DNA from 2 places in the Mycobacterium seoulense genome. Region 2 is predicted to be linked to the other one. Evidence: riboswitches for the same ligand, from Rfam matches in the RefSeq annotation. Region 2 holds a riboswitch; the other holds the start of a gene.
What was found. Region 2 has a riboswitch for magnesium ahead of G6N37_RS05025 (Rv1535 family protein). Riboswitches for the same ligand answer to the same signal wherever they lie in the genome.
Positions count from the first base shown of each region.

Region 1: it holds a riboswitch for magnesium, as region 2 does, so the genes downstream of both, G6N37_RS20630 (hypothetical protein) here and G6N37_RS05025 (Rv1535 family protein) in region 2, are expected to answer to the same signal.

Region 1 is NZ_AP022582.1:4,448,713-4,455,812, reverse strand. It holds gene car (carboxylic acid reductase) at 1-663, shown strand, start outside; gene G6N37_RS20635 (NADP-dependent oxidoreductase) at 784-1,728, shown strand; gene G6N37_RS20630 (hypothetical protein) at 1,767-1,976, opposite strand; M-box (ykoK) riboswitch at 2,248-2,502, opposite strand; gene G6N37_RS20625 (O-methyltransferase) at 2,627-3,286, shown strand; gene G6N37_RS20620 (acyltransferase family protein) at 3,290-5,290, opposite strand; gene G6N37_RS20615 (aldehyde dehydrogenase family protein) at 5,512-6,933, opposite strand; gene G6N37_RS20610 (thiamine pyrophosphate-binding protein) at 6,950-7,100, opposite strand, start outside.
Region 2 is NZ_AP022582.1:1,058,418-1,065,517, forward strand. It holds gene G6N37_RS05020 (NAD(P)H-dependent flavin oxidoreductase) at 1-1,104, shown strand, start outside; M-box (ykoK) riboswitch at 1,314-1,483, shown strand; gene G6N37_RS05025 (Rv1535 family protein) at 1,775-2,014, shown strand; gene ileS (isoleucine--tRNA ligase) at 2,334-5,459, shown strand; gene G6N37_RS05035 (hypothetical protein) at 5,586-6,326, shown strand; gene G6N37_RS05040 (DNA polymerase IV) at 6,438-7,100, shown strand, end outside.

The DNA of each region.
Region 1 (7,100 bases), 2.1 Mb from region 2:
GAGGTACTGCTGCGCGAGGCGCACGACCTGTGCGGGCTGCCCGTCGCCGTCTTCCGGTCCGACATGATCCTCGCCCACAGCCGCTACGCCGGCCAGCTGAACCTTCCCGACGCCTTCACGCGGTTGATCTTCAGCTTGCTCGTCACCGGGATCGCCCCGTCGTCCTTCTACGAAACCCCCGACACAGGCGGCCGGGCCGTCGCCCATTACGACGGGCTGCCCGCCGATTTCGTGGCGGAGGCGGTGACCGCGCTCGGCGAGCAGCTCGCAACGGCTGCGGAAGATGCGGGGCCCGCCGAAGCGTTTCGCTCCTATGACGTGATGAACCCGCACGACGACGGCATCTCGCTGGACGTGTTCGTGGACTGGTTGATCGCCGACGGCCACGACATCCGGCGCATCGACGACTACGACGAGTGGCTCGCACGCTTCGGCACCGCGCTTCGGGCCCTGCCGGACAAGCACCGCCAACGGTCGGTGCTGCCGTTGCTGGACGCTTACCGGAACCCGGCGAAGCCGCTGCGCGGCGCGCCGGCCCCGACCGACGTCTTCCGCGGTGCGGTCCGGGCGGCCAAACTCGGCGCGGACAAGGACATTCCGCATCTGTCGGCCGACTTGATCGCCAAGTACGTCTTCGATCTGCGGTTGCTCGGCCTGGTGTAGCCGCGGTGCGGCCTGGCCGGGCAGGCCCTTCTTGATCGCGGCGACGACGGTTCCCGGGCGCTCATTCCGGATGCCTATGCTGGCGTGGGACGGCATGTTCACGGCGGGGAGGAGATCGACATGGCGGCTGTTGCGGCGCGCGCCGTACGGTTCGACCGGTACGGCGGCCGCGAGGTGTTGTACGTGGCCGACGTCGATATGCCCGCCCCCGATCCCGGCGAGGTGGTCGTCGAAATCCGCGCCGCCGGGATCAACCCCGGCGAGGCCGCCATCCGAAGCGGGGCCCTGCACGAGATGTTTCCCGCCACCTTTCCGTCCGGTGAGGGCAGCGACCTCGCCGGCGTCGTGACGGCCGTGGGCCCCCAAGTGACCGAATTCTCAGTGGGCGACGAGGTTTTGGGGTTCAGCCTCCGCCGATCCAGCCACGCCACCCATGCCACGGTTCCGGTCGGCCAGCTGATCCACAAACCCCGCGAACTCCGTTGGGAGGTAGCGGGTTCCCTCTACGTCGTCGGCGTGACCGCGTACGCGGCCGTCCGCGCGGTCGCACCGCAACCGGGAGAGACGGTCGCCGTCTCGGCGGCCGCGGGCGGGGTGGGCAGCCTCGTCGTGCAGCTTCTGGTGCTGCGGAAGGCGCGGGTGCTCGGCATCGCCGGACCGGCCAACGCCGATTGGCTGCGCGCCCACGGCGTCACCCCGATCCCCTATGGGGATGGGCTGGCCGACCGGCTGCGCGAGGCGGCGCCGACCGGAATCGACGCGTTCATCGATCTGTTCGGCCCCGACTACATGCAGCTCGCCGTCGACCTCGGTGTGGCTCCTGACCGAATCAACACCATCATCTCGTTCCAGAAGGCCGGCGAAGTCGGCGCCAAGGCGGAAGGCAGCGCCGAGGCGTCGACGCCGCAGGTGCTGGCCGAGATGGCCGACCTCGTCGTCAGCGGCGCCATCGATTTCGAGGTGGCCGCCACCTATCCCCTGGATCGGGTGGCCGACGCCTACGCGGAACTGGAGAAGCGCCACACCCACGGGAAAATCGTTCTGCTACCAAACGATTCACAGTGAGCCGCCCCCCACGCCGGGATACGTCGACATGGAACCCCTCACCGGCGTTCGCCGGTCGAAGGGTGCCCACCCAGCGAGGCCGTGACGATCGCGATCGGCATGCGCGACACGTACAGGTTGGCCCGCTCCTGGGGAGTGAGGGTCGTCCGCGCGTGCACCTTGGTGGCCCAAAGCCGCGCCGACCGCAGCCATGAACGTCCCCGCCCACCGGTCCGACCGGTAACACGGTGTGTGACAAGAAAAGCCATGATTTCTCCTTTGGGGAGGCCCGATCGGCTCAGCTCAGGGCACTCGGGCCGGAAGGGCCGCGCGCGGGTTGACGCGCGCGAATAACCGGAGTGCCCGCGAAAGCTCAGGCGGCAGAAGCAATGCCGAAGCCGGGTCGGGACAAGACGGATTTCGGATAGGGACTGTCGCCCGGACTCATCTCGCCCTCACCTCCTCACGGCCGCGACACACGCGGGTGTCATCACATGTCACCTGAACAGGAGGGAAGCGAATGCCGGCGGCGTGCCGCCGACCGCACCCCTCTCGTCGGAGCTTCGGCACTGCACGGCGTATCCGGAACTTAGCCGATGGTCGCGACCCGCTTCGCCCGGCTTCGCCGCGCTTGCGATCGCTTCTCAACCGACGGTCGCGACCCGCTTCTCGTTCCGGAAGCCACTTGGGCTCAACCCTTGGGTCCGGGAAGAGCTGTCCTGACCCGGGGCGTCTCTCGACGTTCGGGGTCAGTGGCCTGTGTCCATGCAGACGCCTCACCTACCGAGGTGCTTGCGAAACCCTTTCTACACCGCGGCCCCGGGCCCGTCAAACTCGTTGCGGAACCGTTACCGCAGCTCGTGGCCCCTCCGACGTGCGCGCGGCCGGGCGCCCACCGCCTCGGCCTACCCTCGACGGCATGGCCAACACTCTGCAAGACCCGAGGGTCGCGACAGTGCTCGACCGCATGTATACCGAAGCGAAGAACCAGATGTCGCTGTTGCGCCAGCGGCACGGCGATTTCGACCGGCCGATGACCGCGCAGGAGCGCGCCGACGCGATGAGCGAGTTCTACATCCCGGTCACGCCCGAAGCCGGCCGGTTGCTCTACGCCCTGGTGCGGGCGGCCCGCCCCGCCACGATCGTCGAGTTCGGGATGTCGTTCGGCATCTCCGCCGTGCACCTGGCATCGGCGGTGCGGGACAACGGCTCCGGCCGGGTGGTGACGACCGAGCTCAACGACACCAAGATCGCTGCCGCGCGGCAGACGTTCACCCAGACCGGGCTGGACGACGTGATCACCATCCTCGAAGGCGACGCACTGGCCACGCTGGCCGACCTGGACGGCCCGATCGACTTCGTCTTGCTGGACGGTTGGAAGGATCTGTATCTGCCGGTGCTCGAGCTGCTCGAACCCCGGCTGTCCACGGGCGCGTTGGTGGTGGCCGACAACACCAGCGCCGCGGACACGCAGCCGTATCTCGACCGGGTGCGCGATCCAGCGAACGGCTACGTGAGCTTCAACTTCCAGGTTCGGGATAGCGACAGCATGGAAATCAGCTGCCGCACCGGTGATTAGGGCTCAGCGCAGGGATTCTTCGAGCCACGGTGTCAACCACTTCACCCCTTCGGGGGTCAGGTGAACGCCGTCGCTGCGCACCTTGATGCCGTCCACCTTGGCGGTGTAAACGCCGTCCGGACAGAGCTTCTTGTTCAGGTCCAGGATTTGCACGTTCGGATGATGGCTGACGGTCTTGCGCAGCATGGTGTTCCACAGGTTGACCCGGTCGGGCTGGTCCTCCGGATAGAGCCGGCCGTCCGGTTTTTCGCCGCCGCGGCTGTACGGCACGGTGGCGACCACCACTCGAACGCCGGTGGAGCTCACGATGTTCAGCGCCCGCTCCAGCTCGCCGCCCAGGTACGCGTCGAACGTGGGGTCACCGATGTGGGTCCATTGACCCTCGTTGACGCGGTCGACGGTTTCCCAGCGGCCGATGACCAACAGCGCGACGTCTGGTTGGTCCTGGGCGACCTGCGTGGACCATCTGAGCGGCCAGCCGTCGCACTCCGGCCGCTGCTCGAGGGTTTGGCCGATGTAGCGGTACGGCGTGCCGCGCACCAGGCTGCAGCCGATGACGGTGTGGTCGAGGAAGGCGAACCCCGGCGTCGGCGGCAGGTAGTGCATCCAGGTCCACCCGATCGAATCGCCGAACACCGAAACGGTGAACGGCCGGTGCGGATCCCGGGGCGCGGGCCGTCCGCCGCCCGGCGGGGACGGGGACACCGCGGCCACCGCCGAAACCCCCGGCGGCAGGCCGACCTCACGCAGGCCGGGCCCGGTCCCCACCGGAACCACCAGCAGCGTCACCGCGGCCGCACTCGCCACCGTCGCCGCAGCCAACGGCAGCAGCGGTACCCGCGCCGGCCGCCAACGGCGGATCGGCTGCTCGATCAGCCACCAGGATGCCGCGGCCAGCGCCACCGTCGCGCCGCACCGGGCGGCGAATAGGGGCAGCCCGGTCCAGCCGGTGCGTTCGCCGTTGAGCACCAAGAAGATCGGCCAGTGCCAGAGATAGACACCGTAGGAGATGGTGCCGAGCCACACGAGGGGTGGCGCAGCCAGCACGCGGGCGACCGCGCCGCGCTGCTCCAGGGCCACCGGGGCCACCACGACGACGGACGCGATCGCGACCCCGAGGAGCAGACCGTGGCGGAACTCGCCGCTGCTGCCGGTGGCGTAGTGGGTGGCCGCCGCGAGGCCCGCCAGGCCGGCGAGCGGCAGCACGCGGGCGACGCGCCGGGCCCAGCGGGTTCGGATCAGGCACCAGCCGCGGTTCAGCGATGGCCAGTCGCGAACCAGCAGGGCGGCCGCCGCGGCGCCGGTCAGCAGCGCCTGCGCGCGGGTGTCGGTGCCGAAATAGACGCGGTCGCGCGTGCTGTCGGACACCACCACCATGGCGATCGCGGCCGACGCCAGGACCCCCACCGTGGCGATGACGAAGGTCGCGAACCGGACACCGCCGACGGTGGCCCGGGTGAGGCGGCGCCTTGCGCGCGCGGCCAACAGCAGGGTCACCGTGATCAGCAGCACCGGCCACACGAAGTAGTACTGCTCCTCCACCCCGAGTGACCAGGTGTGCTGCAGCGGCGAGGGTGGGGCGCCCTGCGTGAAGTAGTCGGTCTTCTGGGCGACGAAGCGCCAGTTCGCCATCCACACGAACGCCGCGATCGCGTCGTCGCGCAGGCCGGTGAGGGACCGGTCGGGAAGAAGTTGGCGGGCCGCGGCCACCGTGAGCACCATCAGAACCAGCGCCGGCAACAGCCGGCGCGCGCGGCGAATCCAGAAGCCGGTCAGCTCGATGCGGCCGGTGCGTCCCAGCTCGTCCAGCAGCAGCGAGGTGATCAGGAATCCGCTCAACACAAAGAAGACGTCCACGCCGACGAATCCGCCACCCACCCCGGGGATGCCGCCGTGGCCGACCAGCACCAGCGCGACCGCAATCGCGCGCAAACCGTCGAGCGCCGGAATCCCCCTGCGCCGTTCGGGTTTATCCCAGATCGCCACGCGTCCGGCCCGGCGCACGGGGGCAACCCAACGTGGCCGCGGTGCACGACGAGCCGGCGCGGGATGCCTCCCGCCCGGTTCAGTTTCCGCTGTTAACGCGCCCTGACCGACCTGTCGCCCGGCGCCAAAGTTGATGCCGATACGTCGCTGCCCCTCCTCGTGATCGGAGCAAGCCTAATTGCGACGCAGCCGGATTCAGCAGAAGACACGCGAGGGCAAGCGCTTCAAGGCGCGGCCTTTCAGGGCGCGTAGCCCAGGGTGCTCTTGACCTCCAAGTATTCGTGGAACCCGAACTCGCTCCACTCTCGGCCGTTGCCACTGTGCTTGTAGCCGCCGAACGCCGCGTTCATGTCGAACGCATGGTTGATCGTCACCCAACCCGCGCGGATCTTGCGGGCCACCTCCCGTGCCTTGTCGAGGTCGGCGCCCGACACATAGCCGGCCAGACCGTAATCGGTGTCGTTGGCGATCTGCACGGCCTGGTCGATGTCGTCATAGCCGAGGATGCACAGCACCGGACCGAAGATCTCCTCGCGCGCGATCGTCATGTCATTGGTGACATGGGCGAAGACGGTCGGCTTGACGTAGTACCCCGTGTTCAGCCCGGCCGGGCGGCCGGGGCCGCCGGCGACGACGGTCGCGCCCTCATCGACGCCCTGCTGGATCAGGCGCTGCACCTTCTCGAATTGCGCTCTCGACGCCACCGGTCCGAGCGCGGTCTTGTCGCCCGGGCTACCCACCTTGACCTGTTCGGCCACCCCACGCGCGATGTCGATGGCCTCGGCCATCCGCGTATTCGGGACCAGCATGCGCGACGGCGCGTTACAACTCTGCCCGGAATTGGGCATCATGTTGAGCACGCCGGCGCGAACGCTGTCGGCAAAGCCCGCGTCGTCGAGCACGATGTTGGGGCTCTTGCCGCCGAGCTCCTGTGTCACCCGCTTCACCGTCGGCGCGGCGTTCTTGGCGACCTCGACCCCGGCGCGCGTGGATCCGGTGAAGGAGACCATGTCGACGTCGGGATGGCTCGCCAACGCGACGCCGACGCCGGGCCCGTCACCGTTGACAAGGTTGTAGACACCCGCCGGCACACCCGCGGCGTCCAGAATCTCGGTGAAGATGTAGGCCGAATACGGTGCGACCTCAGACGGTTTCAGGATCATCGTGCAGCCCGTGGCCAGCGCGGGGTATACCTTGACAGCGATCTGGTTCAGCGGCCAGTTCCACGGCGTGATCAGCCCGCAGACGCCGATCGGCTCCTTGGAGATCAGGGTCGCCCCGTGCTGTTCGGAGAACGGGAAGTTCTTCAGCACGTCGATCGCAGTCACCAGGTGACCGAGCCCCAGTTGAACCTGCGGGCCCGCGGCCAGCGAGGGCGGCGCGCCCATCTCCTCGGTGACCGCGTCAGCGAGATCGTCCGCACGCCTGCCGTATTCGGCGAGGATCGCCTCCAGTAGATCCAGGCGCTGTTCGCGGGTGCTCTGCGACCAACCGGCGAAGGCTCGCCGGGCGGCGTTGACCGCCGCGTCGACGTCGGCGGCCGAGCCGAGCGAGATCTTCCCCGAGACCTGCTCGGTCGCCGGGTTCTCGACGTCGAAGGTGTTGGGCCGCACCGGGTCTACCCAGCGCCCGTCGATGTAGAACTTGAGGCATTCGCGCATGACTACTCCTTATTGCTTATTGGGTGCCTTCGGCGTACCAGGTGCGGAATTCGTCGTACTTGGGCATCTCCTCGGAGTTGGCCTTCGGGTCGATGCACACGTGCACGACGGCGGTCTTGCCGCTAGCGTAGGCCCGCTGGATCGCCGGGCCGATCTCGTCCTCCTTC
Region 2 (7,100 bases):
GACATGCTCGGTGTCGAGTTCCCCATCTGCGCGTTCAGCCACTGCCGCGACGTGGTGGCCGCGGTGACCAACGCGGGCGGGTTCGGCATTCTCGGCGCCGTCGCCCACAGCCCCCAACGGCTGGAAAGCGAACTCACCTGGATCGAGGAGCAGACGGGCGGCAAGCCCTACGGCGTCGACCTGCTGTTGCCGCCCAAGTACGTCGGCGCGGACGAAGGCGGCATCGACGCCACCCAGGTCCGGGCGCGGCTGCCCGAGGAGCACCGCGCGTTCGTCGACGACATCCTCGCCCGCTACGGGATCACCGCGCCGGCCCAGGAGCGTCCCTCCGCCGGCGGCCTCAACATCTCGCCCAAGGGCTACGAACCGCTGCTCGAGGTGGCCTTCGCCCACAACATCCGGCTGATCGCCAGCGCGCTCGGGCCGCCCCCGGCGGACCTCGTCGAACGCGCCCACGGCCGCGGCGTGCTGGTGGCCGCGCTGGCCGGCACCACGCGCCACGCGCAACGCCACGCGGCCGCCGGCGTCGACCTGATCGTCGCGCAGGGCACCGAGGCCGGGGGACACACCGGCGAGGTCGCCACGATGGTCCTGGTTCCCGAGGTGGTCGACGCGGTCGCTCCCGTCCCGGTGCTGGCCGCGGGCGGCATCGCCCGCGGCCGCCAGATCGCGGCGGCCCTGGCCCTGGGCGCCGAAGGCGTGTGGTGCGGTTCGGTCTGGCTGACCACCGAAGAAGCCGAGACACCGCCGGTGGTCAAGGACAAGTTCCTGGCCGCCACCTCCTCGGACACGGTGCGGTCGCGGTCGATGACGGGCAAGCCGGCGCGGATGCTGCGCACGGCCTGGACCGACGAATGGGAGCGGCCGGAGAAGCCCGACCCACTCGGTATGCCGTTGCAAACCGCCCTGGTCACCGAGCCGCAGGTGCGCATCAACCAGGCGGCCGCGCACCCGGGGGCCAAGGCCCGCGAGCTGGCCACCTACTTCGTCGGCCAGGTGGTGGGCTCGCTCGACCGGGTTCGCCCCGCGCGCGCGGTGGTGCTCGACATGGTGGAGGAATTCATCGACACCATCGGGCGGCTCGACGGCCTCGTCGAGAAGTAACGGGTGTTCTCCCGCGGGGGCCGAACGGCCCGCAGCGGTTCGGCAAACACGAGATGAACAGTCCACGCCAGCCGCGCGTGGTCATACGCCCAGCTCATGGCCCATACCTGGGTGGATCCTGTGTGCCCGCCCCGGGAAACCGTAAAGATTCAGGAACATCGCCTCGAGGAGTTTGACCCCGTCGGACCCGTCGTGCATTATCGGTCGGGTATGCACCTCGTTAGGTGAGGCGTCTACACGAATACAGGCCACTGACCCCGAACGTCGAAAGACGCCCCGGGTCAGGACAGCTCCTCCCGGCTTAAGGGTTGAGCCCAGGTGGCTTCCGGAATACCGGACACGTCGTGTGGTGCCGAAGCTCTGACGAGAGGGGTGCGGATCTCCGACGGTCGTCGGTTTTTCTGCTCCTCATGCTGCGCGCAGATCGCGTGCGGGACCCCGCACGTGTCGTGACCGCGAGGAGGTGAGGGACACATGAGTTCCAGCGACAGTCCGGATCGAAGTCCGAGCTCCGTCTCGTCCCGATCCCGTCTCCGGCACGACGTTCTCAGCTGAGTCGTTGCAACGCCACGTGGCTTATCGGCCAGGCGTTCTCCGGATCGGAACCGCGACGGGACTTCGACACGTCAGTCCAGTTAGTCCCGGTAGGAACCCCGCGTAGGAGATCATCATGACCACAGCTCTGTACGACGAAGTGGTGACCGTAGCGCCCGCCCGCACGTTGAGGGTGGTGCGCGACGTCGAGACCACCGCGGCCCCGGTGGCCAAGAAGGCCGCCCGCCCGGCCGGCAAGCAGCCCGTCTTCGCCGGCGACCCGCTGGTGGAGGGCGCCACCCGCTTGCTGAGCATTCCGCTGCGCCACCTGTACGCCGCGCTGCTGCGGGTTGGTGTGCTCGAAGTTCTGGCCTGATCCGATGGGCAGCGACCAACCACGGCTCCAAGGGGCTACCCGGCCGCAGGTGTGACCTGAGGCCAGGTAGCCCCTTGGAGTGCTTCGCCTGAGTAGAATCGAGCCACTGGCGTTGATCCGGCATCACCGGGGAGCCTTCGGAAGAACAGCCGGCTTCTTTCTCTGGCCAGCTCAGTAGAACCGAACGGGTGGGCCCGTCACAGCCTCCAAGGAGCGGTCACGCGACAGCGTGGCAAGCGGGGTGGTACCGCGGCGCTCGCGCAGGCAGCGCGTCGTCGTCCCCGGCCTGACCATAGGCACGCAGGAGACGACGCGCACCGTGACCGAAAACGCTGACGCCAGGGCTTATCCCAAACTGGCGAGCGGAGCACCCGATTTTCCGGCCCTCGAACTCGAGGTCCTCGACTACTGGGCCCGTGACGACACCTTCCGGGCCAGCATCGCCCGCCGCGACGGCGCCGAAGAATACGTCTTCTACGACGGACCGCCGTTCGCCAACGGGCTGCCGCACTACGGGCACCTGCTGACCGGCTACGTGAAGGACATCGTCCCGCGGTACCGCACCATGCGCGGCTACAAGGTCGAGCGCCGTTTCGGCTGGGACACCCACGGGCTGCCCGCCGAACTCGAGGTCGAGCGGCAGCTCGGCATCACCGACAAGTCGCAGATCGACGACATGGGCATCGCCGCGTTCAACGAGGCCTGCCGCGAATCGGTGCTGCGCTACACCGACGAGTGGCAGGCGTATGTCACGCGCCAGGCCCGCTGGGTCGACTTCGACAACGACTACAAGACGCTCGACCTGTCCTACATGGAGTCGGTGATCTGGGCGTTCAAGCAGCTCTGGGACAAGGGTCTGGCCTACGAGGGCTACCGCGTCCTGCCGTACTGCTGGCGCGACGAAACCCCGCTGTCCAACCACGAATTGCGGATGGACGACGACGTCTACCAGAGCCGCCAAGACCCCGCGCTGACGGTGGGATTCAAGGTGGTCGGGGGCGCGCTGGACGGCGCGCACCTGCTGGTGTGGACGACGACGCCGTGGACCCTGCCGTCGAACCTGGCCGTCGCGGTCAACCCGGAGGTCACCTACGTCGAGGTCCGGGCCGGCGAGCACCGTTTCGTGCTGGCCGAGGCCCGGTTGGCCGCCTACGCCCGCGAGTTGGGTGACGAACCCGAAGTGCTGGGCACCTACCGCGGGGCCGATCTTCTGGGCACGCGCTACCTGCCGCCCTTCCCGTATTTCATGGACAGCCCCAAGGCTTTTCAGGTGCTGCCGGGGGAGTTCGTCACGACCGAGGACGGCACCGGCATCGTGCACATGGCGCCGGCCTACGGCGAGGACGACATGGCCACCACCGACAAGGTGGGCATCGTGCCGGTCACCCCGGTCGATTCCAAGGGGCGTTTCGACGCGACGGTGCCGGATTACCAGGGGCAGCACGTCTTCGACGCCAACCCGCACATCATCCGCGACCTGAAGAACGGCGGCGGCCCGGCTGCGGCCAACGGTGCGGTGCTGCTGCGCCACGAGACCTACGAGCACCCCTACCCGCACTGCTGGAGGTGCCGCAATCCGCTGATCTACCGGGCGGTGTCGTCGTGGTTCGTCGCGGTCACCGCCTTCCGCGACCGCATGGTGGAGCTCAACCAGCAGATCACCTGGTACCCCGAACACGTCAAGGACGGCCAGTTCGGCAAGTGGCTGCAGGGCGCGCGTGACTGGTCGATCTCGCGAAACCGCTACTGGGGCAGCCCGATTCCGGTGTGGAAGTCCGACGACCCGGCCTACCCGCGCATCGACGTCTACGGCAGCCTCGACGAGCTGGAGCGCGACTTCGGGGTGCGGCCGACCAACCTGCACCGGCCCTACATCGACGAACTCACCCGCCCCAATCCCGACGACCCGACCGGCCGCAGCACCATGCGGCGCATCCCCGACGTGCTCGACGTGTGGTTCGACTCGGGCTCCATGCCGTACGCGCAGGTGCACTACCCGTTCGAGAATGGTGAGTGGTTCGACACCCACTATCCCGGCGACTTCATCGTCGAGTACATCGGCCAGACCCGCGGCTGGTTCTACACCCTGCACGTGCTGGCCACCGCGCTGTTCGACCGCCCGGCCTTCAAAACCTGTGTCGCACACGGGATTGTGCTGGGCTCGGACGGGCAAAAGATGAGCAAATCGCTGCGCAACTACCCCGACGTCTCGGAGGTCTTCGACCGCGACGGCTCCGACGCCATGCGGTGGTTCTTGATGGCGTCGCCGATCCTGCGGGGCGGCAACCTGATCGTCACCGAGCAGGGCATCCGCGAGGGCGTGCGCCAGGTCCTGCTGCCGTTGTGGAACGCCTACAGCTTCCTGGCCCTCTACGCGCCCAAAGTCGGCTCCTGGCGCACCGATTCGCGGCAGGTGCTGGACCGCTACATCCTGGCCAAGCTCGCCGAGCTGCGCGACAACCTCACCCGCGAGATGGACACCTGCGACATCTCGCGCGCCTGCGAGCACCTGCGCCAGTTCACCGAGGCATTGACGAATTGGTATGTGCGACGGTCGCGTTCGCGGTTCTGGGAGGAGGACCCCGACGCCATCGACACCCTGCACACCGTGCTCGAGGTCACCTCGCGGCTGGCCGCGCCGCTGCTGCCGTCGGCCACCGAGATCATCTGGCGCGGTCTCACCGGCGGGCGGTCGGTGCACCTGGCCGACTGGCCGGAAGAAGGTGTGGTGCCCGCGGACCCCGGCCTGGTCGCCGCGATGGATCAGGTCCGCGAGGTGTGCTCGGCGGCGTCGTCCCTGCGCAAGGCCAAGAAGCTGCGGGTGCGCCTGCCGCTACCGAAACTGACCGTGGCGGTCGATGATCCGCGGCGGCTGGCGCCGTTCGCCGACCTGATCGCCGACGAGCTCAACGTCAAGAGCGTCGAGCTGACCGACGCCATCGACACCTACGGGCGGTTCGAGCTCACCGTCAACGCCCGCGTCGCCGGGCCGCGGCTGGGCAAGGACGTGCAGGCCGCCATCAAGGCGGTGAAGGCGGGGGAGGGCGTCGTCAACCCCGACGGCACCCTGACGGCGGGTCCCGCGGTGCTGCAGCCCGAGGAATACACCTCGCGGCTGGTCGCCGCCGACCCCGAGTTCACCGCCGCCCTGCCCGACGGGGCCGGGCTGGTGGTGCTGGACGGCACCGTCACCCCGGAGCTGGAGGCCGAGGGCTGGGCCAAGGACCGCATCCGCGAACTGCAGGAGCTGCGGAAGTCGAGCGGGCTGGACGTGTCCGACCGGATCTCCGTCGTGATGTCGGTGCCCGCCGAGCGGGCGGACTGGGCGCGCACCCACCGCGAGCTGATCGCGGGTGAGATCCTGGCCACCAGCTTCGAATTGGGCGAACCGGCCGACGGCGCCGACATCGGTGACGGCGTGCGGGTGAGCATCGCCAAGGCCTAGCGGCGCAGAACCCGGTCGTGGGTTTTCGAAAAATGTTCCGAAAAAGTGTCCGAGGTATCCGGGCTGGCTGCTCGTAGCTGTGACGGCGGCCCACCGGGGGTCGCGACCACAGTTAAGGAACATGTCATGAGCGCCATCGAAGACTTCCGGTCGACGACCTTCGCCGCCGTCCCGTACGAGGATCTGACCGTCGCCGAGGCGTGGGCGTCGAGCCCGCTGGGCGACCCCACGATCGAGGACGATTCCCTCGTCCAACCCGTCGAGTCTGAGGATTCTCCGGCCACGACCGTGATCGCGAAGCCGCGCTCGAGGGGGACGAACGCCCTGCTCGCCGGGGCCGTGGTCGCGGCGCTCGGAGCGGTCGCCGGGCTCGGCCTGCTGCTCGTCGACGGGCCGGGCTCCAAGGAGCACAAGCCCGCCGTCGTGGTGCCGAATTCCAGCGTCGGCTCGGTGACGCCCCAGGCCCCCAGCGCGGTTGCGCCGCCACCCCTTTCGCCGGCCCCGCCGTCGGCGGCCGCCCCTGCTGACGCGGCGCAGGTCTCGCCGGCACCCGTCAGCGGTGGGCATGCGCCCGTGGTGATCGCGCCGGCACCGGCACCGGCCCCGGCGCCCGCGGCCCCGGCTAATCCGGACGTCCCGCCGCCCCCTCCCAATGTGACCGTCAACGTCCCGCCGGTGATAGTGCCCGTGCCCGTTCCGGTACCGGTGCCGCCCCAGCACGGTGGCAGTCAGCAGGGCGGCGGCCAGCCCGCGCCGAGCGGTGGCAGCGGCCACGGGCCCATCCAGTGTTTCGCCTGCCACCCGCCGGTCCAGCAACAGCCGATCCACCCGCAGCCGATCCACCCCCAGCCGCTGCAGCATCCCTAACCGCTAGTGCGCGACCGCAGGGCGCGGTGGGCATGGACCCAGAACGGCATGCCCGCCGCGGTGCCGTCGGCGTCCATACAGAAGGACGCTAGACCAATAGCATTTTCAGTTGTGGAGTCCCGTTGGGTGCTGCACCTGGACATGGATGCGTTCTTCGCCTCGGTCGAACAACTCACCCGGCCGACCCTGCGGGGGCGGCCGGTGCTGGTCGGCGGCCTGGGCGGGCGGGGCGTGGTCGCCGGCGCCAGCTACGAGGCCCGCGTGTACGGGGCCCGCTCGGCCATGCCGATGCACCAGGCCCGCCGCCTGATCGGGGTGACCGCGGTGGTGCTGCCGCCGCGGGGCGTGGTGTACGGCGTGGCCAGCCGGCGGGTCTTCGACACCGTGCGCGCCGTGGTGCCGGTCGTCGAGCAGCTGTCGTTCGACGAGGGCTTCGGCGAACCGCCCCACCTCGCGGGCGCGTCCGCCGAGGACGTCGAGGCGTTCTGCGAGGATCTGCGGCGACGGGTGCGCGACGAGACGGGCCTGATCGCCTCGGTCGGAGCCGGCTCGGGAAAGCAGATCGCCAAGATCGCATCGGGTCTGGCGAAGCCGGACGGCGTGCGGGTGGTCCGGCGGGCCGAAGAGCGGTCGCTGCTGGGCGGGTTGCCGGTGCGGCGGCTGTGGGGCATCGGGCCGGTCGCCGAGGAGAAGCTGAATCGGCTCGGCATCGAGACGATCGGCGAGCTGGCCGCGCTGACCGACGCCGAGGCCGCCAACATCCTGGGCGCGACG